Regions from separate parts of the Vibrio pelagius genome, predicted to be linked through region 3. Evidence: predicted binding sites of a transcription regulator. Region 3 holds the regulator's gene; each other region holds the start of a gene.
The links. Region 3 encodes MetJ, which represses methionine synthesis genes. Its sites were predicted from a motif close to TTAGACNTNTANANGTCTAA; they were not measured.

Region 1 (8,328 bases), 1.1 Mb from region 3:
TTCTTTGAATCTAGGTAGCGTTGAGCATCTTTGCAATGAGGACATTTATCCGCTACGTACAATACAACACGTTTCATTTCGGTTCTCTCTTAATGGTTCTAAGCAAAGTGTATCGAATCTAAGGTGATTAGAAAAGTGTGATCAGTTACACTATACCGCTTTGGTTTGTGCCCTCTCTTAAGAGCTCATTTAAGGTGTAGCTTAATGCATCCATCACTACGTTACATTCAAGGTTACCCGCAACACATTATTGATCCTGTGACTCAAATGGTTGAGTCCGGTCGATTGGTGAAATGGTTCGAGTCGCGCTATCCGGAAAACCATACCATCAAGAGCGAGAAAGCGCTGTTTGATTATGCGATAGCGATCAAAAACCGTTACATGAAGAAAACGCCACCAATCAGTAAAGTGGTGTACGACAGTAAAATCCACCTCATCAACAACGCATTGGGTCTGCATTCATATGTGGCTAAGAACCATGGCGGTAAAATCAAATCTAAGAACGAAATTCGTATCGCCAGCGTGTTTAAGAATGCACCAGAGCCACTTTTAAGAATGCTCGTGATTCATGAACTCGCTCATATCAAAGAGAAAGAGCACGATAAAGCCTTTTATCAGCTATGTTGTCATATGGAGCCTGAGTATCACCAGTTAGAATTGGATGCTCGTCTGTTTATGATCTATTTAGACCTAAAGAAATAAATGATGAATCAAAAATCTAAACGCAATTTTGCCTCGAAAAGTCGAAATGATAGAAAAAATACATCAGCTAAGATGTCTAAGGGGCAAAAGCCTGTTTCGTCAAAGAAAGGCTCTACGTCTAGCAAGCAAAGCAAAGTTATAAAGAGATCTGGTCAAACTACGGTAAAGAAACCACAGGTCAAAAGCGGCTTGCATCCACGAAATCAACACCGAGGGCGGTATGACTTTAGTGCTTTGGTGAAAGCTCTGCCTGAACTACAAGACCACTTGGTGAAAAATCCTGTTGGTGATTCAACGATTAACTTTTCTGATCCACTCTCTGTAAAGTTATTAAATAAAGCTTTGCTAGCCCACCACTATGGTGTTCAACACTGGGATATTCCTGCGGGGTACTTGTGTCCACCGATCCCGGGGCGAGCTGATTACATTCATCGAGTTGCCGACCTACTTAATAGTGAGAGTCAGGGTAAGCCGTATTCACATGACAAGGTTAAAGCCCTTGATATTGGCGTAGGAGCAAACTGTATCTACCCAATCATTGGAACGACTGAGTACGGGTGGCGTTACAACGCAAGTGACGTGGACCCTGTCTCAGTGAAAGCGGCAAACTTCATTGCTGAAAGTAACCGCAACTTGAAAGATAAGATTCATTGTCGATTACAACACGATTCGGCTGCCTTCTTTAAAGGGATCATTAAGGATAATGAACGTTACGATGTCACAACGTGTAACCCACCATTCCACAGTTCTCTAGAAGAAGCACAGAAAGGGACTCAGCGAAAATTAGATAACCTTGCAGCGAATCGTGCAAAAAAGCAGGGCAAATTCGATAAAAAGGTTTCGCGTCCGAGTGCAATGGCGAATAAGCAAAGTAAACCGGATCTTAACTTTGGCGGTCAAAAAGCGGAGCTATGGTGTCCTGGCGGTGAAGCTAAATTCGTCACTGGTTTAGCCAAGGAGAGCTTGGAGTTTGCTATGCAAGTTCTATGGTTCACCACTTTGATTTCTAAGAAAGAAAACGTCTCCGTATTAAAGGATCAACTGGCTAAGCTTAATGCGAAAGAGGTTAAAGTTGTTGAGATGGCGCAAGGACAAAAAATCAGTCGTTTTGTCGCCTGGAGCTTTATGGATAAGCCGCAGCGTCAGACTTGGATTTCACTGAAGTAACTCGCTGAACTCATTGAATAGTAGGTTATGTTTTAGCTGTAGCTGATTGAAGGATTAAAGCCGATGGTTGATGAGACTCAATCATCGGCTTTTTAATAGATATCGCTTTTTAGGAAACTTTCATCTCATCAAGCATCGATTGGTATTTATCACGCAACGCGTGGTTACCTGCTTTTGATTCCAGCTCCACTAAGATCTGCAAAGAGGGGATTTGATATCCATAACGCTGGTGGAACTTAAACAAGCGTAATCTTGCATCTCGAAACTCTCGTTGTGACACCTCAATTTTTGCTAGTTGGAGCGTCGACTTGATGCGGTTGGGCTCATGGTCAAGAGCGCGAGTGAAGTAGTATTTGGCCTGTTCCCTATCACCTGACTTTAGCGCGCAAAACCCTGCGTTCTCATAGCTTGCCGAAACCAGATAATAGAAAGGCTGGTCAATGGCTTTATTGAAGTAGCGGTCGGCTTGGTCGTAGTTACCTTGTTTACACAGAAAAGTACCGTAGTTGTTAAGAACGTTACCGTTGTTCGAATCCAGTCGCAGTGCGCTCTTATATTCTTTCATTGCTTCATCGACTTCGCCTACTTTTTCATAGTAATGCGCCATCGAGAGACGAGCGCGGTAATAGCTCGGAGCATGTTGAATTGCCAGTTCGAGATTCTCTCGTGCTCTAACCATATTCTCTTGTTCCATGTAACCTAGGCCAAGAGCGATTCTAGACTCGGACATTGCGATTGGATTGGCTTCAACTTTTTTTGACTCACCTTCGGTCACTGATACACAGCCGGTAAGCGCAAATAAAACTAGGAAAGAGGATAGGTTAGCTAGCTTGAGTGAAGGCATTGAAAGGCTCCTTTTAAATACTAAAACATCATAGGAGAACTCGAGCCGCTGATTGGTAAAAAGGCGAGGTAATGCGATCCACTCACCATAAAAAGGCCGTTTGTTACTGACTAAAAATAGAGTGGTGACAAACGGCTCGAATCAATGTGCCAGTATGAAAACACAGCCAAGATAAATCAGTCGTCTTTGGTGAAGTTTTCTTCGCTGAAATGATCCAGATCGTATGGCGTTTGTTGATAAACGCAATAGTTTAGCCAGTTTGAAAATAGAAGGTGTCCGTGACTGCGCCAGCTCGCAATAGGCTTGTTATCCGGGTTGTTGTTAGGATAGTAGTTGATCGGAATAACCGGCTCCATCCCTTCGCCAAGGTCTCTAACGTATTCATTGTGAAGTGTATGAGCGTCGTATTCTGGATGCCCAGTAACGAACACATTTCGCTTGTCTTTGGTGGCCGCTAAGTAGACACCTGCGATGTCAGATGTCGCCAGAATATCGAGATCCGTATGGTCTGATAAGTATTCTGGTGAGAAGTCTGCATAACGAGAATGTGGTGCTAAGAAGGTGTCGTCAAAGCCTCGTAGTATCGGGTGATAGGGGTTATGAATTTCATGGTGATAAACTCCAGATAGCTTCTCTTTGCGAGTTCGTTTTGGTAAATCATAAAGCAGTTTTAAACCTGCCTGCGCCGCCCAACAAACATAAAGGGTCGAGGTTACGTGTTTATTAGCCCACTCCATGATGGTTTTTAGGTGGTCCCAGTAGATCACATCTTCAAACTGAACCAAACCTAGTGGTGCGCCTGTGATGATCAGTCCATCAAAGTTACGATTTTTTACCATCTCAAATTGACGATAAAAGTTATCAAGGTGTTCAGTCGGTGTGTTTTTGCTTGGCCTGTCGTCAATGCGCAAGAGCTCTACATCCACTTGCAGTGGGCTATTCGAAAGTAGGCGTAAAAATTGAGTTTCGGTTTCAATCTTCTTTGGCATTAGGTTGAGGATCAAGACTCGAAGTGGACGAATTTCCTGTGTCGATGCTCTTGATAGCGGCATAACAAAGATGTTTTCTTGACGAAGTACATCGCTCGCTGGCAATTGGTCTGGAATGCGAATAGGCACAGCTTTCTCCCTAAGCTAGATATTTAGACGTCTATACTTCTAAATCTATAATATATTGTGACGCTTGTCGACATACAAAACGCACCTTTGTATATATTTCGTTATTGAGCTTGCTAAGTATTCACTTCACCTATGTAGCGACGGAAACTATGTTGGAGCAGGTGAATGCACCAAGGGTGCCTTTTCTGCGCGAACCGATTCTTGGTGATCTAGGTTTATGATTCTGAACTCAGATGCGTTAACATCCTGTTTTCTATTATTTTGATAGCCGTTGAGCAAAAGTTTGAAACTTATCTTAATTCGAGGCTTACCTGGTTCGGGTAAGTCGACAAAAGCAAAATCTCTTGATGCCTTCCATGTAGAAGCCGATATGTACTTTGTAAGTCGTGATGGTGATTACTGCTTTGATCCGGCTTTACTACCCAAAGCACACGAGTGGTGCCAAAAACGTGCGGAGGATGCCCTAAAACAAGGGCTCGATGTGGTGGTTTCGAACACGTTCGTTAAGCGATGGGAGATGAAAGCGTATCGAAACATGGCACGCAAACATGGTGCTGAACTGGTTATTGAGGTGTGCCGTGAACAGTATGGCAATATCCACGAAGTGCCTGAGTCAGTGGTTGCACGCATGAAGAAAGATTGGCAAGAGTAATAAAATCTTTACCATCGAACGAACTCGATGACCCAAAGTGTCTTTTTGTATGAAGACAAATGAAGAAAACAGTTAAAGGTTAATTGAACAATGGCAAAACGTTCTGTTGTCGTGGATATGACTTCCTATGGTATCTACTCGACTTGGGATTCAAAATCTAAAGATCTACCTAAGATTCAGGAGTTCACTCATCGAGTCGAAGCAGAAATCGATGTAGAGTTTGGGTATATCATCAACATCAAAAAGGCCAAAGGTGAAAAGATCCGATACTGCATCTATCACCCCAATATCACCACCGACAAAGGAGAAGTGCTTGAGCCATTCGATGGTGAAGAGTATGTCGGAAGCAATGACTGGGACTTTTATCTCGGTGATACGATTTGGGCGCCTATCGACAATAAGATTGGTAAATGGAGAATGACCGTCGAGCTTAAGGGGAGAGTGATAGCTGACAAGACCTTTGATTTAGTTGCGAAAGATGAAGGTCAATTTTGGAAAAGGCGAGGGTTCTAAGCTATTGCTGTAGATTCGCGAAGCTCCATTGAAACAACAAAGCCAAGCTGTAACGCTTGGCTTTTCCGACTTTTCGGTCCTTTAAACAATTCTGGGCTACTGTGTTACGTAGGTAACAACAAACTCAGTGATTGCAACCATATCTTTAACTGCGATGTACTCTTCAGTTGTATGTACTTTCGCCATACCTGTTGACAGATTAACGGTGGTTAAACCTTTCGCGTTAAAGTTGTTTGCATCACTACCACCACCAGTACCTTTGGTTGCAGCAGTAACGCCTAACTTTTCGAATGCTGATTTAATTGACAGGATGTGCGGGTGATCATCGGCAATAACAAAGGCGTCGTATGCGCGAGTTGATTCGATTTCCACTTCAGCACCAAACTGCCTAGCACTCTCTTCAAAAGTCGAGATCATGTGGTTGACTTGGTTAGTCAATTTATCACCATTCAATGAGCGTGCTTCAGCAACAACTTTTAGTTCAGGCATTACGATGTTCGTCGCTTGTCCGCCCTCAACAATACCTACGTTAGCTGTGGTCTCTTCATCGATACGCAGCAAGTTCATCTTAGTGATAGCGTCAGCCGCAACTTGAATCGCACTAATGCCTTCTTCTGGTGCTAGACCTGCGTGGGCAGGACGACCTTTGATTTTAGCCACAATTTTTTGCTGGCCTGGTGCAGCATTAACGATAGTACCGATAGGGCCGCCAGTATCCAGTACAATAGCGTTGTCTGATTGGATGAAAGACATATCAAAGTTCAACGAACCAAACAGGCCACCTTCTTCATAAACGGTAAACGCAATCTCAATAGTTTGGTGCTCGAGACCTTCGGCCTTAATACAACGTACTGCTTCCATGATCGCAGCGATGCCTGATTTGTCGTCACCACCTAAGATGGTATTGCCTTTGGAACGAATGATGCCGTCTTCGATAATCGGCTCGATACCAATTCCCGGCGTTACGGTATCCATATGACAGCTAAATACAGTGCTACCTTCCAGTGAACCCTCTAGGCGTGCGTAGATATTGAAACCGTTCGAGACTTCTTCTGGTACAGGCAGTTTGTGAACGGTGAAACCAAGCTCACCTAATTGCTCTGCTAGTGCCTCTGCTATCGCTTTTTCGTTACGTGATTCGCTGTCAATTTTTACTAGATCGCAAAAGTGCTCAACCAGACGTTGCTCATTAACTTTAGTCATTTTTAACTCTCACTATGATGATCACTTTTTCTTGCGAAATAGTGGTCTGTAGGAACAGGAAATTCAATATAACGCCAACTTGACGCGCCATTGTCTGAGTTAAATCAAGAAAATGCTCTGAATCGTCTAAATTTCCCAAAATCTGAACGACAATTGTTGCTGAACCGACGTATGTGGCTAGCTATATAGTGATATCTTTGAGGCTTTTACTTGCCTACGAAGGTTTTTATACATACGCTAACGTTTCTAGTTCATAGTTAAGCAATGGCAAAATGACGAATATTTTTATTGTTGTAATTCTTCTGGTTGTGTTCTTTTACTTCATACAAAAATATGTGGTTAAACATGATGATACAAAGGATCATGCTTACCAAAAGAGAGGTGCGCTACTGAACATGCAGCAAGCCGCTTTTTATAACGCTTTGAAATCTGCAGTTGGTAATCACGGCGCTGTCTTCGCCAAAGTTAGCATGACTAGCGTGTTAACCCCAGCTAAGTCAAACTCTAAAAAGAATTGGTTTATTGCCAACAATAAGATATCTCGTAGCTATTTCGATTTTGTTGTCTGCGACCCAAGGACGTTAGAACCGCGAGTCATTATTGAACTTGATAACGGTAAGGAACTGAATAAGGGCAAAGTAGACCGTGAAAAGTTGCTGATTCACGTGTGTAAATCGGCGAATTTACCTTTGATCGGTGCGTCAATTAAGCACAGTTATCAAGTAAGCCGTTTGAAGAGGTTACTGGCTGCGCACATTGATTTGATTGAGCCTTCTAAAGAAGTTCGCTTTTGTAAAAAGTGTGGTTCACCGATGATCATCAAGCTTGCAAGTCAAGGCGAGCACAAAGGTCGTCGCTTCTTTACATGTAGCCGCCAACCCAATTGCACCTACACTGAAAACTACAACGTCGTTTTCGAAAGTGATGAAGAGTAGAAATTTTAGTGACCCAACTCAATAAAACGAGCTCGTAGAGTCTAAAAAAAAGACGCTTTGTCGATATATAGAGCAAACGGTTGATTTAAAGTAAATTTCTACTTGCACCATTTCGGCTGTGTCGCTAATATCTCTCTCGTTCTTAAGGAATGGGTCCGTAGCTCAGTTGGTTAGAGTACTACCTTGACATGGTAGGGGTCGGCGATTCGAGTTCGCCCGGACCCACCATCCCTTACTGCATAATAATGCAACGAACAACATTTTGGATCCGTAGCTCAGTTGGTTAGAGTACCGCCTTGACATGGCGGGGGTCGGCGATTCGAGTTCGCCCGGATCCACCAAATTTAAAGACAAAGCCTCGCATTATGCGGGGCTTTGTTGTTTCTTGAGTTTAATGATTTCTATCTACTGCCAACAAGCAGGACCTTCTCTGCTAAGCCCTTTGTGTCAATATACAAAAATGAATAAATAGGTATGCTTTATTCATTGGCTAGTTGGTGAATCCTATACTGTAGGGCGCGACTGGGCACGGTTGTGCCCATTTGTGCCCAAAATGATTTTGAGCCGAGACCATCAGTAAAGTCTCGTCGACAGATTGACCTATTTTTTAATGATTAACATGTTGTAAGTACAGGATAGGGGATATGAGGAATGTCAAGGAAGGGATCAGAAAGACATACGTTTTCATTCGATGGGGTGATAAGCTCAGAACATTGGCGGCTCTTAATGTCGACAAGCGTTTTGTTGACAGTGTTTTTGACCTTCATCTTGGGAGCTATCTTTAGAACTTAAGGCTAGGGGATGACTTTAAATCAGATATCTAAACCGTGGCGAAGTAAGGTAATGAGTAGAGAGTTGTTGCTTTTCTCACATAAAGCACTGCAATTATTATCTTAAACCAATGCACTTATGCCTCAAAACTAAATAGCCAACAACCTTCTCAAATGCGACTCTTATCATAATCACCAGTATGCGTATGGTGGTATATTTACACTTTACATAGTTGTTATGCTCTCCTTTAGCGACACACTTAACGTGTCTTTTGTGGGAACTCATCCAATTAATAGGTGTGTGCATGTTAGTTCATCAATTAGAAAAAAGTAGTTTCTCAGAGTTGGTTGTCCGGCAGGCTTTGTATTGGATGTCTCCTATAACTACCTGGAAGCTGACAGATGAAGACATACTGTGGACCGT
Region 2 (8,328 bases), 180 kb from region 3:
TCAGTCATCTTGATCACAGACATGATTTGTCCTCTCAAATTTAAATAAATATAAAGTTTTGGAAACTCAGCAACCCTGCTAAGCCTATAAATTCTTCAACTGGTCATAATATGTGGATACTTGGGATTTATTTCAAGCTTAAAAATAAATAATCCGCATATTTGCGTCCGGGCTCTACTTCTCGCCTTCGGAAGCCTGCATTGCAAGTACCGTATCCAGCATTCGGTTTGCAAAGCCCCATTCATTATCACACCACACTAGCATTTTTACTAAGTGGCCGTTGCTCACTCTGGTTTGAGTACCATCCACAATCGCGCTATGAGGATCGTGATTAAAGTCGATGGATACAAGCGGTGCTTCAGTATAGTCAACGATGTTGTGTAATGTACACTGAGATGCCTTAACAATGGTTTGATTTACGTCATTAACTTTCACATTCGTATTAATTGTGACACTTAGATCCATTGCTGTAACGTTAACCGTCGGTACTCGCACAGAAATCGCTTCAAACTTGTTAGAAAATTTCGGAAAGATTCGTTCAATACCTTTATGAAGCTTGGTATCGACCGGAATAATAGATTGGCTTGCCGCTCGAGTACGACGCAAGTCCGAGTGGTAAGCGTCAATCACCTGTTGGTCATTCATCGACGAGTGAATCGTAGTGATAGTGCCAGAATCAATACCAAACGCCTCATCAAGAACCTTGATGATAGGTACGATACAGTTGGTGGTACAAGAACCATTGGAAACAATGCGGTCGCTGGCTTTAATAGAATCGTGGTTAACACCGTAGATAATGGTGTTGTCGAGGTCGTTCGCACCTGGGTGTGAGAACAGCACCTTTTTAGCGCCAGCTTCGATATGAGCGAGGCCATCGGCACGACAACCATACACGCCGGTACAATCCAGCACGATATCCACTTCAAGATCGCGCCAAGGGAGTAGGTCAATTTCAGCTAAATGGAGAATACGAACACTGTCGATTTCACCACTTTCATGATGAATATAAATATGCTCTTGATCGTTCGAGATTTTCTTGCCGAAACGGCCGTGACTGGTGTCGTATTGAAGCAGATGAGCCATAGCATCAGGTTGTGCTAACTCATTAACTGCGACGACTTTGATTTGTTGGCTTTTGCCACTTTCATAAAGCGCTCTTAGAACATTGCGCCCTATTCTTCCAAATCCGTTGATTGCGACTTTTAGCATAGTTCCATACATCTAACCAAAATTTCGTGCAACAGATGATAACCGAATCCTACCTAAAAGGCATTAGTTGAGTGATCTAACTCGCTAAAAATAATTCATGACAACCAATAAAAAACCGAGCTACTCAGAGCTCGGTTCTCTATTTTCACTTCAGCACTCAGGCCTTCGTGGATAACTCACATTAAGCTAGAAGCTCTTGAGCTGTGCTTACTACGTTCTCAGTAGTAAAGCCAAACATCTTGAATAGTTCGCCAGCTGGTGCAGATTCACCGAATGTTGTCATACCGATGATGCGACCGTCGAAGCCAACGTACTTGTACCAGAAGTCAGCAATACCCGCTTCAATAGCGATACGTGCTGTTACGTCTGACGGTAGAACTTCTTCGCGGTAAGCCGCGTCTTGCTTGTCGAATGCATCAGTAGATGGCATTGAAACAACGCGTACTTTTTTGCCTTCGGCCGTCAGTTGCGCCGCCGCTTCTACTGCTAGCTCAACCTCAGAACCCGTTGCGATAAGGATAAGCTCTGGCTTACCTTCACAATCTTTCAGGATGTAAGCACCTTTTGCGATGTTCGCTACTTGCTCTGCATCACGAGGTTGTTGTGCAAGGTTTTGACGAGAGAAGATTAGAGACGTTGGTGCGTCTTTACGCTCGATAGCCAGTTTCCAAGCCACTGCAGACTCAACCTGGTCACATGGACGCCATGTGCTCATGTTCGGTGTTAGACGAAGTGATGCCATTTGCTCAACAGGTTGGTGAGTTGGGCCATCTTCGCCAAGACCGATAGAATCGTGCGTGTAAACTTGGATGTTCTGAACTTTCATCAGAGCAGCCATGCGCATTGCGTTACGTGCGTATTCCATGAACATTAGGAATGTTGCGCCGTAAGGAACGAAACCACCATGTAGTGCGATACCGTTCATGATCGCCGTCATACCGAATTCACGTACACCGTAGTGGATGTAGTTACCAGAGAAGTCATTTGCTTCTAGAGACTTAGAACCAGACCACATAGTTAGGTTCGAAGGTGCTAGGTCAGCAGAGCCGCCCATAAATTCTGGAAGCATTTGACCAAACGCTTCTAGTGCGTTTTGAGATGCTTTACGTGATGCGATATCAGCAGGGTTTGCTTGAAGATCAGCAATGATTTGGTTTGCTTTCTCTTCCCACTCTGCTGGTAGTTCGCCATTCAGACGACGCTTAAGCTCTGCTGCTTCTGCTGGGTAAGCCGCCGCGTACGCGTCAAATTTCGCGTTCCAAGCCGCTTCTTTCTCAGCACCTGCTTCTTTTGCATCCCACTCAGCGTAGATGTCTGCTGGAACTTCAAATGGACCGTGAGCCCAGCCTAGTGCTTCTTTCGTTGCTGCGATTTCGTCGTGACCTAGTGGTGCGCCGTGACAGTCGTGAGAGCCTGATTTGTTTGGAGAACCAAAACCGATGATCGTTTTAGTACAGATAAGCGTTGGACGCGGGTCTGCTTTAGCAGCAACGATTGCAGCGTTGATTGCTTCGATATCGTGACCGTCTACCGCTGGGATTACGTGCCAGCCGTATGCTTCAAAACGCTTAGGCGTGTCGTCAGAGAACCAACCTTCAACTTCACCATCGATAGAGATGCCGTTGTCATCCCAGAAAGCGATAAGCTTACCAAGACCTAGCGTACCAGCTAGAGAACATGCTTCGTGAGAGATACCTTCCATCAGACAGCCATCACCCATGAATGCATAAGTGAAGTGGTCAACGATGTCGTGGCCTTCTTTGTTGAACTGAGCAGCCAATGCTTTCTCAGCCATCGCCATACCAACTGCGTTAGTGATACCTTGGCCTAGAGGACCTGTTGTCGTTTCGATACCCGGTGCGTAGCCATACTCTGGGTGACCTGGCGTCTTAGAGTGAAGTTGACGGAAGTTCTTAAGATCTTCAATAGATAGCTCATAACCGCTTAGGTGAAGCAGAGAGTAAATTAGCATTGAACCGTGGCCGTTTGACAGTACAAAACGGTCGCGGTCTGCCCACTCTGGATTTGCTGGGTTGTGGTTCAAGTGACCACGCCAAAGAACTTCAGCGATGTCAGCCATACCCATAGGTGCGCCTGGGTGGCCTGAATTAGCTTGTTGAACACCGTCCATACTAAGTGCGCGGATTGCATTTGCGAGATCTTTACGAGAAGGCATGTCTGCTCCTGAGTGCATAAGCGATTTGAAAAATGAGAAATAATTGCTAGTTGTTAGCGCGGTTATTCTCTCAAACGCCTATGGTGACTGCAAACGTTTTGCTGAGGTTTTCAAGGTCAGTTTTCGCACTTTTACAACATTTCCCTAGTTTTTAACGGACTAGCATAAGTGAGAAAGCAATCGTTTGGTTATGACATATCATAAAAAAGAGCTTGTAATTCGACCGTTGGAATTTAGAATAGACGTCTAGATGTAGAAACACCTACAGAAATTATTGAATTTGATCTCGGCGCAACCCTCTGCGACGCAGATAGAAACTTTGCACCTAATACTAAAAGTGGAGCTCTCATGGCTAAGCACCTTTTCACTTCTGAATCTGTTTCAGAAGGCCATCCAGATAAAATTGCAGACCAAATCTCTGATGCTGTTCTTGATGCCATCTTAGAACAGGATCCTAAAGCACGTGTTGCTTGTGAGACATACGTGAAAACGGGCATGGTTATGGTTGGCGGTGAAGTAACAACGTCTGCATGGGTTGATATCGAAGAGATCACTCGTGAAACCGTTCGTGAAATTGGTTACGTTCACTCTGACATGGGCTTTGATGCTGACTCTTGTGCTGTACTAAATACAATTGGTAAGCAGTCTCCAGACATCAACCAAGGTGTTGATAAAGCTGACCCTAAAGAGCAAGGTGCAGGTGACCAAGGCATCATGTTCGGTTACGCAACAAACGAAACTGAAATCCTAATGCCAGCACCAATTACTTACTCTCACCTACTTGTTAAAAAACAAGCTGAAGTGCGTAAGAGCGGCAAGCTAGATTTCCTTCGTCCAGATGCGAAATCACAAGTTACTTTCCAATACGACCAAGGCAAGATCGTTGGTATAGACGCTGTTGTTCTTTCAACTCAGCACTGTGATTCAGTAACAACACCTGACCTACGTGAAGCAGTAATGGAAGAGATCATCAAGCCAGTACTACCTTCAGAGTGGATTACTAAAGACACTAACTTCTTCATCAACCCAACCGGCCGTTTCGTTATCGGTGGTCCAATGGGTGACTGTGGTCTAACGGGTCGTAAAATCATCGTAGATACGTACGGCGGTGCAGCTCGTCACGGTGGTGGCGCATTCTCTGGTAAAGATCCATCAAAGGTTGACCGCAGCGCAGCTTACGCAGCTCGTTACGTTGCTAAAAACATCGTTGCGGCTGGCATGGCAGACCGTTGTGAAATCCAACTTTCTTACGCTATCGGTGTTGCTGATCCAACATCTATCATGGTTGAGACTTTCGGTACTGAAAAAGTATCTCACGACATCATCATTGAAGCCGTTCGTCAAAACTTCGACCTACGTCCATACGGCCTGCAAGAGATGCTGAACCTTCTTCAACCGATCTATAAGCAGACAGCAGCTTACGGCCACTTCGGTCGCGAAGAGTTCCCTTGGGAAGCAACCGACAAAGCAGCAATCCTAGCTGACTTTGCTGGCCTAAAATAATTTCGCGCCAAGCAAAAAATTTCCAAAAGCCCTTACCCGCCAGTAAGGGCTTTATTTTTATGCAGTTACCTCTAACTCCCTGCCATATTTCGTCAATTTCTCTAATAAAATTCCACTCAAAAACATCTCGGATAATTTGTGTTTTTTAGCAGTAGTGACAATAGTTAAAGTACTCCTAGGCGATCAAGCTCACATTTGGTGCAACAACTGGTTAAATTACACCCCGTTAGGCAACGCGAGACGGCTCTCTAGGACATGATATTTCAATAACAGCTCAACCAAGATGACTCGCTGCCAGCCGCTGTGAGGACAAATGAGGTTGAATCCAGGACGTTATGTTAACTAAGGGGAAGTTATGCCTCGTACCGCAAATCCATCCGATTTTAAAAAAGACAAAAATAGGGTGAGTGACAGTGAATACGCTCGCACTATTCCATGCAACCAAGTCAGTATTTCTGCGCCCTTTCATTGGCTCTCACTCGCGCTTCACGATCTAGTGCGAATGCCGATGATCAGCGCATTCTATGGCTTATGTTTTATGGCCGCTGCCGTTGCGATTGTTCAGCTGGTGCAATGGCAAGGCACATACCTAGTGGTTATGCCGAGCCTGATTGTCTACATGCTGATTGGGCCGTTTTTGGCTCTCGGCTTATATGACGCTAGTTGGGAGAGAGAGAAAGGCCACAACGCCAGTTTATTCCATTCAATGAAGGCCATCACTCGCAACTCAACCCACCAATGGGCATTTGCGATTGTATTGATGGTTGCGATGATTTTCTGGATGAGAATCGCTGCTCTACTGCATGCTCTATACCCGTCAGTGCAAGGAGCACCGCTGGCTGAATTTGCTCCTTTCTTAATCACGGGCTCTGTCGTCGGCTTCGTTATCGCTAGCCTGATTTTCAGTATCTCAGCCTTCTCTATTCCACTTATGATGGAGCGCCGAGTTGACGTGATGAGTGCGATATTCACTAGTTTCAACGCAGTGAAATCGAACCTGCCGGCGATGGTGGTCTGGGCGGCTATCATTTGCGGCGGTATCTTAATCGGGTTTGCCACTTATGGTGTCGGTATGATCGTAACCATGCCACTACTCGGCTACGGTACATGGCACGCCTACCGTGAGACGATCAAGAAAAATCACCATATGTAGTACCTGATCTCGATCAGAACCAATGATAGGATAAGGCCTTAGCATCTAGCTAAGGCCTTTTGTTTGGAGTCTCATCTTTGTCGTCTTACAACCCATTGCATCATCGAGCCAATAAGAAGTTGGCGGAATGTATTTATATTGCAAACTCGCACTTCTCTCGCCAATTTCCAATACCAAAGCTAACTTACCAAGTACGAGGAAAAGCAGCAGGCAAAGCTTATCTTCAACTCAATGAGATACGTCTAAATTCGGTGCTGTTCAATGAAAATCAAGACGCCTTTATTGCAGAGGTGATCCCTCATGAAATAGCTCACCTTATTACCCACCAAGTCTTTGGCCGTGTTAAGCCTCATGGTAAAGAGTGGCGGTATGTGATGGAGCAGGTATTCAAGGTGCCAGCAAAGACCACGCATAGCTTTTCGGTGAACTCAGTTCAAGGGAAAACATTTGAATACAACTGCGGCTGTACCCTCTACCCCCTGACCATCCGCCGTCACAATAAAGTGCAGCGCAATCAAGCAAGCTACCGCTGTCAGCAATGCAACCAGCTACTCACTTTCACCGGTAAACAGCTCAGCTAGACACAATAGAGCTAGCAACAAAATGTAATAGAGAAAAATGTCATTTGAGTGCTAGACTGATAATTATCATACTTTTATCAGTCTTTTTACATGAGAAAATCACCTTCAAAAGCATTTGGCCTATCGGTGTCTTTTTACCTCTCAGCACTATTTGGCCTACTGGTGACCCAAAGCGTTTTCGCCGCACCACCAAGCTCTTTTTCCAAAGCCAAACGCGAAGCCGTAAAAATCTACCTTGACCATCCAACCTCTTTTTATTGTGGTTGTGACATTACTTGGAAGGATAAAAAGAAAGGGATTCCTGACCTTGAAGGATGCGGCTATGAAGTCAGAAAGCAGCAGAGGCGAGCTTCTCGCATCGAGTGGGAGCATGTGGTGCCGGCATGGCAATTCGGCCACCAGCGCCAGTGTTGGCAGAATGGCGGTCGTAAGAACTGCACCCGCAATGACAAGGTTTTTAAATCAATGGAAGCCGACCTCCATAACCTAACTCCTGCAATCGGAGAAGTGAATGGTGATCGCTCTAACTACAACTTCAGCCAATGGAATGGTGTTGATGGCGTTAGCTATGGCCAATGTGAGATGCAGGTCAACTTCAAACAGCGCAAGGTAATGCCACCCGATCGCGCCAAAGGTTCGATTGCGCGTACCTATCTGTACATGAGCAAAGAATACGGCTTCAAGCTATCGAAACAACAAACTAACTTGATGATGGCATGGAATAAGCAATTCCCTGTCGATGAGTGGGAATGTACTCGTGATGAACGTATTTTCCGCATTCAAGGCAACCATAACCCGTTTGTTTACGAGAATTGTAAGTAACCCACCTTGCCTCCTTAAATCTCTGTTTTGGATACCAGAGTTTCAAATTACTTTGAAACTCTGGCGCTGCCCTTGTTTTTTCTTCATCGCGCATCCATGTTAGGCTGAGATATTAAACCCCAGATTAACAATTTACAGGTCAACCAACATGAGAATCCCTCGAATTCACCACCCTGAACCCATTCAACAATTAGGTTCTCTTGCACTTGGCGAGGATGCTGCAGGGCATGTTGGACGCGTATTGCGCATGAAAGAGGGCCAAGAGGTTCTGCTTTTTGATGGTAGCGGAGCTGAGTTTCCGGCTGAGATCACCGAAGTATCGAAGAAAAATGTGACGGTTAACGTGACAGAGCGTATCGAGCGCAGCAGTGAGTCACCGCTCGACCTGCATCTTGGTCAAGTTATCTCTCGCGGCGATAAGATGGAATTCACCATCCAAAAATCGGTAGAGCTTGGCGTCAACACCATTACCCCACTCATCTCTGAACGCTGCGGCGTGAAGCTTGATGCAAAACGCTTCGAGAAAAAGCTAGCTCAATGGCAGAAGATTGCGATTGCCGCCTGTGAGCAGTGTGGTCGTAACACCGTACCTGTAATTCGCCCTATCATGCAGCTCGAAGAGTGGTGCAGTGAGCCAAGCGAAGCGCTTAAGTTAAACCTACACCCTAGAGCTAAGTACTCAATCAACACTCTGCCAGAGCCTATTAGCAAGGTTCGACTGCTGATTGGTCCAGAGGGTGGTTTGTCAGCTGAAGAGATCAGCATGACAGAACAATATAAATTTGAAGAGACGCTACTTGGTCCACGTGTTCTACGCACGGAGACTGCGGCTCTAACTGCAATTACAGCTTTACAAGTTCGTTTCGGCGATCTTGGTTAAACGG
Region 3 (8,328 bases):
AGTGGGTCGCAAACCAATAATAACGTACAAAAAAGGCTGAAAAACACATTGTGCTTTCAGCCTTATTTATCTTAGTGAATAGTATGCTATTTACGCTTTCAAACCATCGATCTGAGTTTTAGAACAAGCTCGACATTCTGTTCAAATCGGACTGAATCGCACCGGCCGTTACCTCACGTCCAGCGCCAGGACCACGAATCACCAATGGATTATCTTTGTACCATTTACTCTCAATCGCAAAGATGTTGTCACATGGTAGCAAGTTAGCAAGGGCGTGCTCTTTCGATAGCGCTTCAACCCCCACCGTTGCCTTGCCGTTCTTCTCAAGGCGTGCAACATAACGCAGTACTTTGTGCTGAGACTGAGCCTTCTCTAAACGCTCAGCCAACTCTTCACTTAATATCGATGCTTTATCAAAGAAGTCATCGAGAGAGAGGTCCTGTAGCTCTTGAGGGACGAGAGATTCCACTTTGACGTTCTCAGGTTCAATATCCAAACCTGATTCACGCGCCAGAATAACCAACTTACGCATCACATCTGAACCATCAAGATCTGAGCGAGGATCGGGTTCTGTTAAACCTTGTTGCCACGCTAAGTCCACCAACTCACTGAATGGTACTGAGCCATCAAATTGTTGGAACAGCCAAGATAGAGTGCCTGAGAAGATGCCTGACAGGGCAATGATGTCATCACCACTCTCACGCAAGTCACGCACTGTATGGTTAATTGGTAAGCCAGCTCCCACGGTCGCGTTGTACAACCAATGGCGACTGATCTTAGCGAACGCATCTTGTACCTTATGGTAATACTCACTCGATGCAGAACCTGCGACTTTGTTAGCCGAGATTAGGTGAATGCCTTGTTGAGCGATATCCAAATACTTGTCAGCTAACACTTTGCTCGCCGTCACATCCAGTACCACAACTTCATCGTAACCTTGGATTGAACCTAACTTGGTTAACCACTCACCATCCTTATACTCTACCGCCTCGTCATTAAAGCGATCCACAACTGTGCGAGCATCGATACCTTGTTCGTCATACCAATAAGTTTGACTGCCTACCACCGCAACCAACTCAAAGTTCATGCCACGGCGCTTTTCTAGCTCACTCTTTTGCTCAGCAAACAGTGATAGCCAGCTTGAGCCGATGTTTCCTTTGCCACACAAAGCAATCGCAACACGCTTCTGAGCTTGGAACAGCTGAGAGTGAATGCCTTTTACTAAGGTTTCCGTTTCCGACTTACGAATGACAGCCACCAAGCTCAAGCGAGATTGAGATTCTGAGATAAACTCAACCGGTACACTCTTAAGTTGTTGGTAGAAACCGTAGCAGTGGTTCGGATTCTTAGTGACACCAGCACCTACCGCAGCAACCAGTGAGTAACCCTCTCTGAGTTTGATTTCCGCTTCAATCGCGTGGTCTTGAAGATATTCAAGCGCTCCACCCGCGATCTCTTCAGTATAAGCAAGACGCAGACAATGTTTATCCGCTTGCAGCTCGTAAGCTAGTGGCTCAAGCTGAGCACGCTTAAGTCCCTCAAGCACCTCACTCTCAAGGCGCTCAAAGTCATGGCCGTGACCAAAGGTAAGCTGAATCAGTAGTACATCGTCCAGAGAGGTGATGATCTTAGCGCCGCGACCCGATGCTAAGACGCGCTCAATCTGAGTTGAACCCGATTCCGGTTGATAGCTGCAACGTAGGCTAAGATCCATTGCGCTCTGAGCAACAGGCTGCAGGGTTCGGCTGTGTAGCACTGGCGCTGCCAAACGTGCTAGCTCGCTTGCTTCATCAAGACGCAGCAAAGGCAGCAAACAAGCATCAGAGACCAATCTCGGGTCAGCACTATACACACCGGCCACATCACTCCAAATCGTCACGCGATCGACTTCCGCTAGTGCGCCAATCACCGTCGCTGAGTAATCCGAACCATTACGACCTAAAAGCACCGTTTCACCCGCGCTGTTTTGCGCCATAAAGCCGGTAATCACGACACGGCAATGAGCGTGTTGCGCAAGAGACTCTTTAATCAATGCGTATGAACGAGCGCGATCCACCTCTGGCTGAGCACCCGCTTCGGCACGCAGAAAATCTCGTGCATCTTGCGCTACAGCTTGGAGATCACTCTGACATAAAAGCGCCGCTAGTAAGCGAGACGACCACACTTCACCATGACCTAGCACAGCCGCTTTTTGTGCCTCATTTAATGGCGCGGTTAATTCACCTAAAGCCGTAAACTCTCTTTGTAGAGTTGTGGTTAACTGCTCTGCTACTTCGCCCTCTAACAGATCTGAAACCAACTCGAGTTGGAACTGACGCAGAGATTGCAGACACTCATGAGCCAAACGTCCATCTTTATCCAGCGCCTCTAAAAATTCGATCAATCGGTTCGTGGTTTTGCCTGCCGCAGACACCACTACCAAGTCTGTTTCGCTAGAGTACTCTTTGAGAATACTGACTACACGCTGATAGCACTCAGGGTTTGCCAAGCTGCTACCACCAAATTTATGCAATTGGCGAAAGTTAGCCATTACTTGTTCTCCCCGTTATCGATGAACTGCTGCGCTTTAGCAAAGGCTTGTTCAAGATCCGCAATCAAGTCTTCTGCATCTTCAAGGCCGACTGAGAGTCTCAGAAGCTGATGAGAAACACCCGCTTCCGCTAAAGCTTCTTCGCCCATTGCGCGGTGTGTCATTGAAGCGGGGTGACAGATCAAGCTCTCAACACCACCCAAAGACTCTGCCAATGAAAACAGCTCTAGTTCACCAACAAAGAGCTTAAGTGCCTCGAAAGAACCAGCAAATTCAAAGCTCAGCATAGACCCAAAACCGGACTGCTGCTTCTTCGCAATCTCATGACCTGGATGCTCAGGCAGGCTCGGGTGATAAATGGTATCAACCAAAGGTTGTTTCTGTAGCGCCGTTAGAATCTCACGAGAGCTCTCTTCATGCACACGCATACGCGCACCTAGTGTGCGAATACCACGTAGCGTCATGTAGCTATCAAATGGTGTCCCCGTAGCACCAATGCAGTTCCCCCACCAAGCCAGCTCTTCAGCGTGCTCTTCGGTCTTAGTAATCACTACGCCGCCGATCACATCTGAGTGTCCATTGATGTATTTAGTCGTTGAGTGGATAACGAAGTCAGCACCCAGCTCTAGAGGCTTTTGGAACACAGGAGTCAAGAAGGTATTATCCACCGCCACCAGCGCACCTACCTCTTTTGCCTTACGGCAGGTTTCTGCAATGTCGACGACACGCACCAGTGGGTTTGATGGCGTTTCCAACAAGATCAATTTAGGCTTGAGTGCGATCGCAGCATCGAATGCAGCTTGATCCGATTGATCGACAAACAGCACCTTAAAGTCACCCTTTTGTGAACGAGTATTGAAAAGGCGGTAAGTACCACCGTAGCAGTCGTGTGGCGCCACAATCAGATCATCACTACCAAGGAAAGCGGAAACCCAAAGGTTCAATGCAGAAGTACCACAGTTGGTCACAACGGCCCCCATACCAGACTCCAATTCAAACAGAGCAGTCTCCAATAAGCCACGGTTTGGGTTACCTGAGCGAGTGTAATCATACTTAGGCACTTCACCAAAAGCGGGAAAACCATAGTTAGTCGACAGATAAATAGGTGGAACAACGGCATGATGTTGAGTGTCTGACTCGATACCAGTACGTACGGCGATGGTTGCTGGTTTCCGGCTGCTCATAGGTGTTTCCTTACAGGTTTTGGCGTCTGAGAATCACAGCAGCTTGTCGGGGTTTGGCGGCTGTGTTAGATATATGTGATTCACTTTACTTTCATAAGAATGAGACGTCAACACTTCTAGACGTCTATATGTCTTTGCTTATGGCGGTAAATCCCGCTAAAATCCCCCCTATTAAATTAATCTAACAACTAAAGTGATGAAGGTACGCAATGGCCGACTGGAATGGTGAATACATAAGCCCATATGCTGAGCATGGAAAGAAAAGCGAACAAGTAAAGAAAATTACAGTTTCTATCCCTCTAAAGGTACTGAAAGTTCTAACTGACGAGCGTACCCGCCGCCAGATTAACAACCTGCGCCATGCAACAAACAGTGAGCTACTGTGTGAAGCCTTTCTGCATGCATATACTGGTCAGCCTCTACCAACAGATGAAGACCTACGTAAAGACCGCCCAGACGATATCCCAGCCGAAGTGAAAAAGCTGATGACAGAGATGGGTATTGAGTTCGAAGCGTTTGACGAAGAATAATCATAACTCAGTCACTACCTTCAACATTTGATTCGCTTTAGCTGAGCCATATTGATTGCCGAAATCATCCAGCATGAGTTTAAGGCATAAAAAAACCGACTCCAGATGAGTCGGTTTTTTATTATTCTCTTCGCTCTACTAAATGACGATTACGCCATCCAGTCTCTATGCCATATGCTTCTATGCCATATAGTTTGCTGGCATCTCGATACGAGCCACACCTGAATCAACCGCCGCCTGAGCCACAGCTTTTGCCACGCGAGGCAATAGACGTGGATCCATTGGCTTAGGAATGATGTAGCCTTTACCAAACTCAAGTGCATCAGCACCTGCTGCTTTTAGTACGTCTGCAGGTACTTCTTCTTTTGCAAGTTCACGAATCGCTTCCACTGCCGCTAGCTTCATTGCATCGTTGATTTCGCTTGCACGAACATCAAGAGCACCACGGAAGATGAATGGGAAACACAGAACGTTGTTGACTTGGTTCGGGTAATCACTACGGCCAGTACCCATGATAAGGTCGCTACGAACTTCGTGAGCAAGCTCAGGCTTGATTTCTGGATCTGGGTTAGAACAGGCGAATACGATCGGCTTGTCAGCCATTAGCTTCAATGATTCTGCTGGTAGCAGGTTAGGACCTGATACACCTAGGAATAGGTCTGCACCTTCAATCACATCTTCTAGAGTACGCTTGTCAGTGTTGTTCGCGAACAGTTGCTTGTATTCGTTCAGATCGTCACGACGAGTGTGAATCACACCTTTGCGGTCTAGCATGTAGATCTTCTCACGCTGCGCGCCACACTTGATCAGCAGTTCCATACATGCAACTGCCGCTGCACCTGCACCCAAACAAACAATCTTACACTCTTCCAGCTTCTTACCTTGAAGCTCAATCGCATTCAACATACCCGCAGCTGTTACGATCGCAGTACCGTGCTGGTCATCGTGGAATACAGGAACATCACAACGCTCGATTAGACGGCGTTCAATTTCAAAACAGTCTGGTGCTTTGATGTCTTCTAGGTTGATGCCACCGAATGTATCGGCAATGTTCGCTACTGTATCTACGAACTCATCGATTGTGCGGTGTTTTACTTCAATATCGATAGAATCTAAACCTGCAAAACGCTTAAACAGTAGCGCTTTACCTTCCATTACTGGTTTAGAAGCAATAGGACCTAGGTTACCTAGGCCAAGAATCGCCGTACCGTTAGAGATAACTGCAACCATGTTGCCTTTACCTGTGTACTTGTAAACGTTATCCACGTTCTGTGCGATTTCACGAACTGGCTCAGCCACACCTGGGCTGTAAGCAAGGGCCAGATCTTCTGCAGAATTTGCAGATTTTGTCAGTTCAACGGCAATTTTGCCAGGAATTGGGAACTCATGATAATCAAGAGCTTGCTGACGGAATTGTTCTTGAGGTGATAGTTCTTCAGATTGAGGTTGGAGAGTGTCATCAGACATGGGTGTAGGTTTCCTAGAGTATTATTATTGGGGGAATCCGTTTTATATTAATGGATGTACTTCAAAGTTCCTAGGTGGTAAAGCCCCCTGTCTCACTAAAAAACGAGAATTCACTACTAATAAGACCAGTGCCCAGTTGAAATTACTAAATGCCAGATAACAAAAAAGGACACCGAAGTGTCCTTTTTCATGTCTACTAAGCGAGAATTACTTCTTGCTAGATAGAGCACCGAAACGCTTGTTGAAGCGATCTACACGGCCGCCTGTATCAACGATACGTTGCTTACCAGTGTAGAATGGGTGACATTTGTCACATACGTCTAGGTGGATAGACTCTTTACCTAGAGTAGAGTTGAATTCAAATGTGTTGCCGCAAGAGCAAGTAGCTGCTACAGCTTTGTATTCTGGGTGGATTCCAGCTTTCATGGGATAACCTCAAGTAGGCCGTGTCGCTATACGATTCTAAGCCGCACACCACACGTAGTTTAAAAAGAAATAAAGACACCGCACCTCACGAAAACGTGATGAAGCCATACCTTTAAGGCGCAGTATAGTAATGAATCTGTTAGGTAGGATCAACCAGTTTGGATGATTTTTTCGCCACTATTGCAGGATTTCTTCTTATATTGCCTTTTTATGCTTTGCGTAGCGCCATCACCGACTTTAGCAAACAAACTGCTTCTCGAATTTAGTGCCCTTATCCTTTAGACTGGTTGCCCTGCACTCTCCAGAATTAACAAGCGAATTTATGCGTCCAACAATTGCCCGAGTGGCTCTGCCAGTCCCTTTAGATAAACAGTTTGACTACAAAATCCCAGGTCATTTGTTTCCTATTATTGGTGGACGCGTCTCGGTTCCGTTTGGTCGTCAAACTCTGACTGGTATTGTCACGGCTCTGGTCAATGAGTCTGAGTTTGAATTTGACAAACTTAAGTCGATTAAGTCTCTACTCGACAATCAACCTGTATGGCCTGACTCGGTCTATTCCTTGTTAGTATGGTGCAGCCAGTTCTATCAGTATCCATTAGGCGAAACCTTTGCTAACGCCCTGCCAAGCGCATTGCGTAAAGGTAAACCCGCAGACTTCGCGACACTGGTCGAGTGGCAAATCACACCACAAGGTAAAGATCAGTTGATGCAAGGCTTTGGACGCGCAGTCAAGCAAGCCAAAGTCATGCACTTGCTTGAAAATGGCCCTATTCCACATCAAGAGTTTATTGACCAAGAGATCTCAAGCTCGGTACTCAAAACCCTGGAAGAGAAAGGCTGGATAGAGTCTCGCGAGAAAAAGCCGACCCGTTATGCATGGCCAAGCGATCTTGAAAACGACCAAGACAAACCAAAGCTTAATGAAGAGCAGGCGATCGCGATTGCGACGGTGAATAGCCAAACCGAGTTCGGTTGTTTCCTATTAGAAGGTGTTACTGGTTCGGGCAAAACCGAAGTTTACTTAAATATGATTAAACCGGTGCTAGAACAAGGCAAACAAGCTCTGGTTCTGGTTCCAGAAATCGGTCTGACCCCGCAAACCATCAACCGCTTTAAAAAACGCTTTAACGTACCTATTGAAGTGGTGCACTCGGGGTTAAATGACTCTGAACGCCTAAACGCATGGCTATCTGCTCGAGATAAGATTGCGGGCATTGTGATTGGCACTCGTTCGGCTCTATTTACGCCGTTTGCTGACCTCGGCATCATTATTGTCGACGAAGAGCATGACGCGTCATATAAGCAACAAGACAGCCTGCGTTACCATGCGCGTGATGTTGCTATCATGCGCGCCCACAAAGCGCAGATTCCGATTGTGCTTGGCTCTGCAACGCCTGCATTTGAAACTCTACACAATGCACAAATTGGTAAGTATGGCCATCTAACGCTGAGCTCACGTGCAGGTGCAGCCGTTCCGACCACCAACAAGGTGCTCGATGTTAAGGGGGAGTATCTTGAGAGTGGCCTTTCAGCGCCTTTGATTGCTGAGATGCAAAAACATCTCAAATCTGGCAACCAAGTGATGCTGTTCTTAAATCGTCGTGGCTTCTCTCCAGCATTGATGTGTCATGACTGTGGCTGGACGGCAGAGTGTAAACGCTGTGACGCCTACTACACCTATCATCAATACAGTAATGAGATGCGCTGTCACCACTGTGGCTCTCAGCAACATATTATTCATCATTGCCAAGGGTGTGGCTCAGCCAATCTGGTTACCGTAGGTGTCGGCACCGAGCAGCTCGAAACACAACTTGGTCAACTGTTCCCTGAATACAAAACCATACGTATTGACCGTGATAGCACCCGTCGCAAGGGCAGCCTAGAGAGTGCCTTAGAGTCGATTCGCCGCGGAGAGTACCAGATTTTGATCGGCACTCAGATGCTGGCCAAGGGGCACCACTTTCCCGATGTCACTCTAGTCGCGCTGCTCGACGTCGATGGTTCGCTATATAGCAGTGACTTTCGGGCCTCAGAACGCCTAGCTCAACTGTTTATTCAAGTCGCAGGCCGTGCTGGACGAGCAAGTAAGCCTGGTGAAGTGATTCTGCAGACTCACCACCCAGAACATGGGTTACTGCAGGCGTTGCTACATAAAGATTACAACCACTTTGCTCAGACTGCTCTCGCC

Region 1: a site for MetJ is predicted at 3,855-3,874, ahead of metA (homoserine O-acetyltransferase MetA). Genes of this name have one in related genera too.
Region 2: a site for MetJ is predicted at 3,624-3,643, ahead of metK (methionine adenosyltransferase). Genes of this name have one in related genera too.

What each region holds. Positions count from the first base shown of each region.
Region 1 covers NZ_AP025503.1:1,772,558-1,780,885, reverse strand. The annotation lists gene vsple_RS07625 (glutaredoxin family protein) at 1-77, opposite strand, end outside; gene vsple_RS07620 (YgjP-like metallopeptidase domain-containing protein) at 205-702, shown strand; partial or broken gene rlmF (23S rRNA (adenine(1618)-N(6))-methyltransferase RlmF) at 709-1,869, shown strand; gene pilW (type IV pilus biogenesis/stability protein PilW) at 1,979-2,713, opposite strand; gene metA (homoserine O-acetyltransferase MetA) at 2,890-3,831, opposite strand; gene vsple_RS07600 (ATP-binding protein) at 4,115-4,483, shown strand; gene vsple_RS07595 (DUF3859 domain-containing protein) at 4,574-4,996, shown strand; gene vsple_RS07590 (M20/M25/M40 family metallo-hydrolase) at 5,093-6,199, opposite strand; gene vsple_RS07585 (DUF2726 domain-containing protein) at 6,472-7,134, shown strand; tRNA gene vsple_RS07580 (tRNA-Val) at 7,286-7,362, shown strand; tRNA gene vsple_RS07575 (tRNA-Val) at 7,399-7,475, shown strand; gene hxsD (His-Xaa-Ser system protein HxsD) at 8,210-8,328, shown strand, end outside.
Region 2 covers NZ_AP025503.1:2,729,461-2,737,788, forward strand. The annotation lists gene vsple_RS11930 (phosphoglycerate kinase) at 1-23, opposite strand, end outside; gene epd (erythrose-4-phosphate dehydrogenase) at 175-1,209, opposite strand; gene tkt (transketolase) at 1,391-3,385, opposite strand; gene metK (methionine adenosyltransferase) at 3,734-4,888, shown strand; gene vsple_RS11950 (DUF2189 domain-containing protein) at 5,244-6,041, shown strand; gene vsple_RS11955 (SprT family zinc-dependent metalloprotease) at 6,119-6,622, shown strand; gene vsple_RS11960 (endonuclease) at 6,713-7,444, shown strand; gene rsmE (16S rRNA (uracil(1498)-N(3))-methyltransferase) at 7,593-8,324, shown strand.
Region 3 covers NZ_AP025503.1:2,914,027-2,922,354, forward strand. The annotation lists gene vsple_RS12975 (bifunctional aspartate kinase/homoserine dehydrogenase II) at 119-2,530, opposite strand; gene vsple_RS12980 (O-succinylhomoserine (thiol)-lyase) at 2,530-3,714, opposite strand; gene metJ (met regulon transcriptional regulator MetJ) at 3,924-4,244, shown strand; gene vsple_RS12990 (malic enzyme-like NAD(P)-binding protein) at 4,425-5,711, opposite strand; gene rpmE (50S ribosomal protein L31) at 5,919-6,137, opposite strand; gene priA (primosomal protein N') at 6,460-8,328, shown strand, end outside.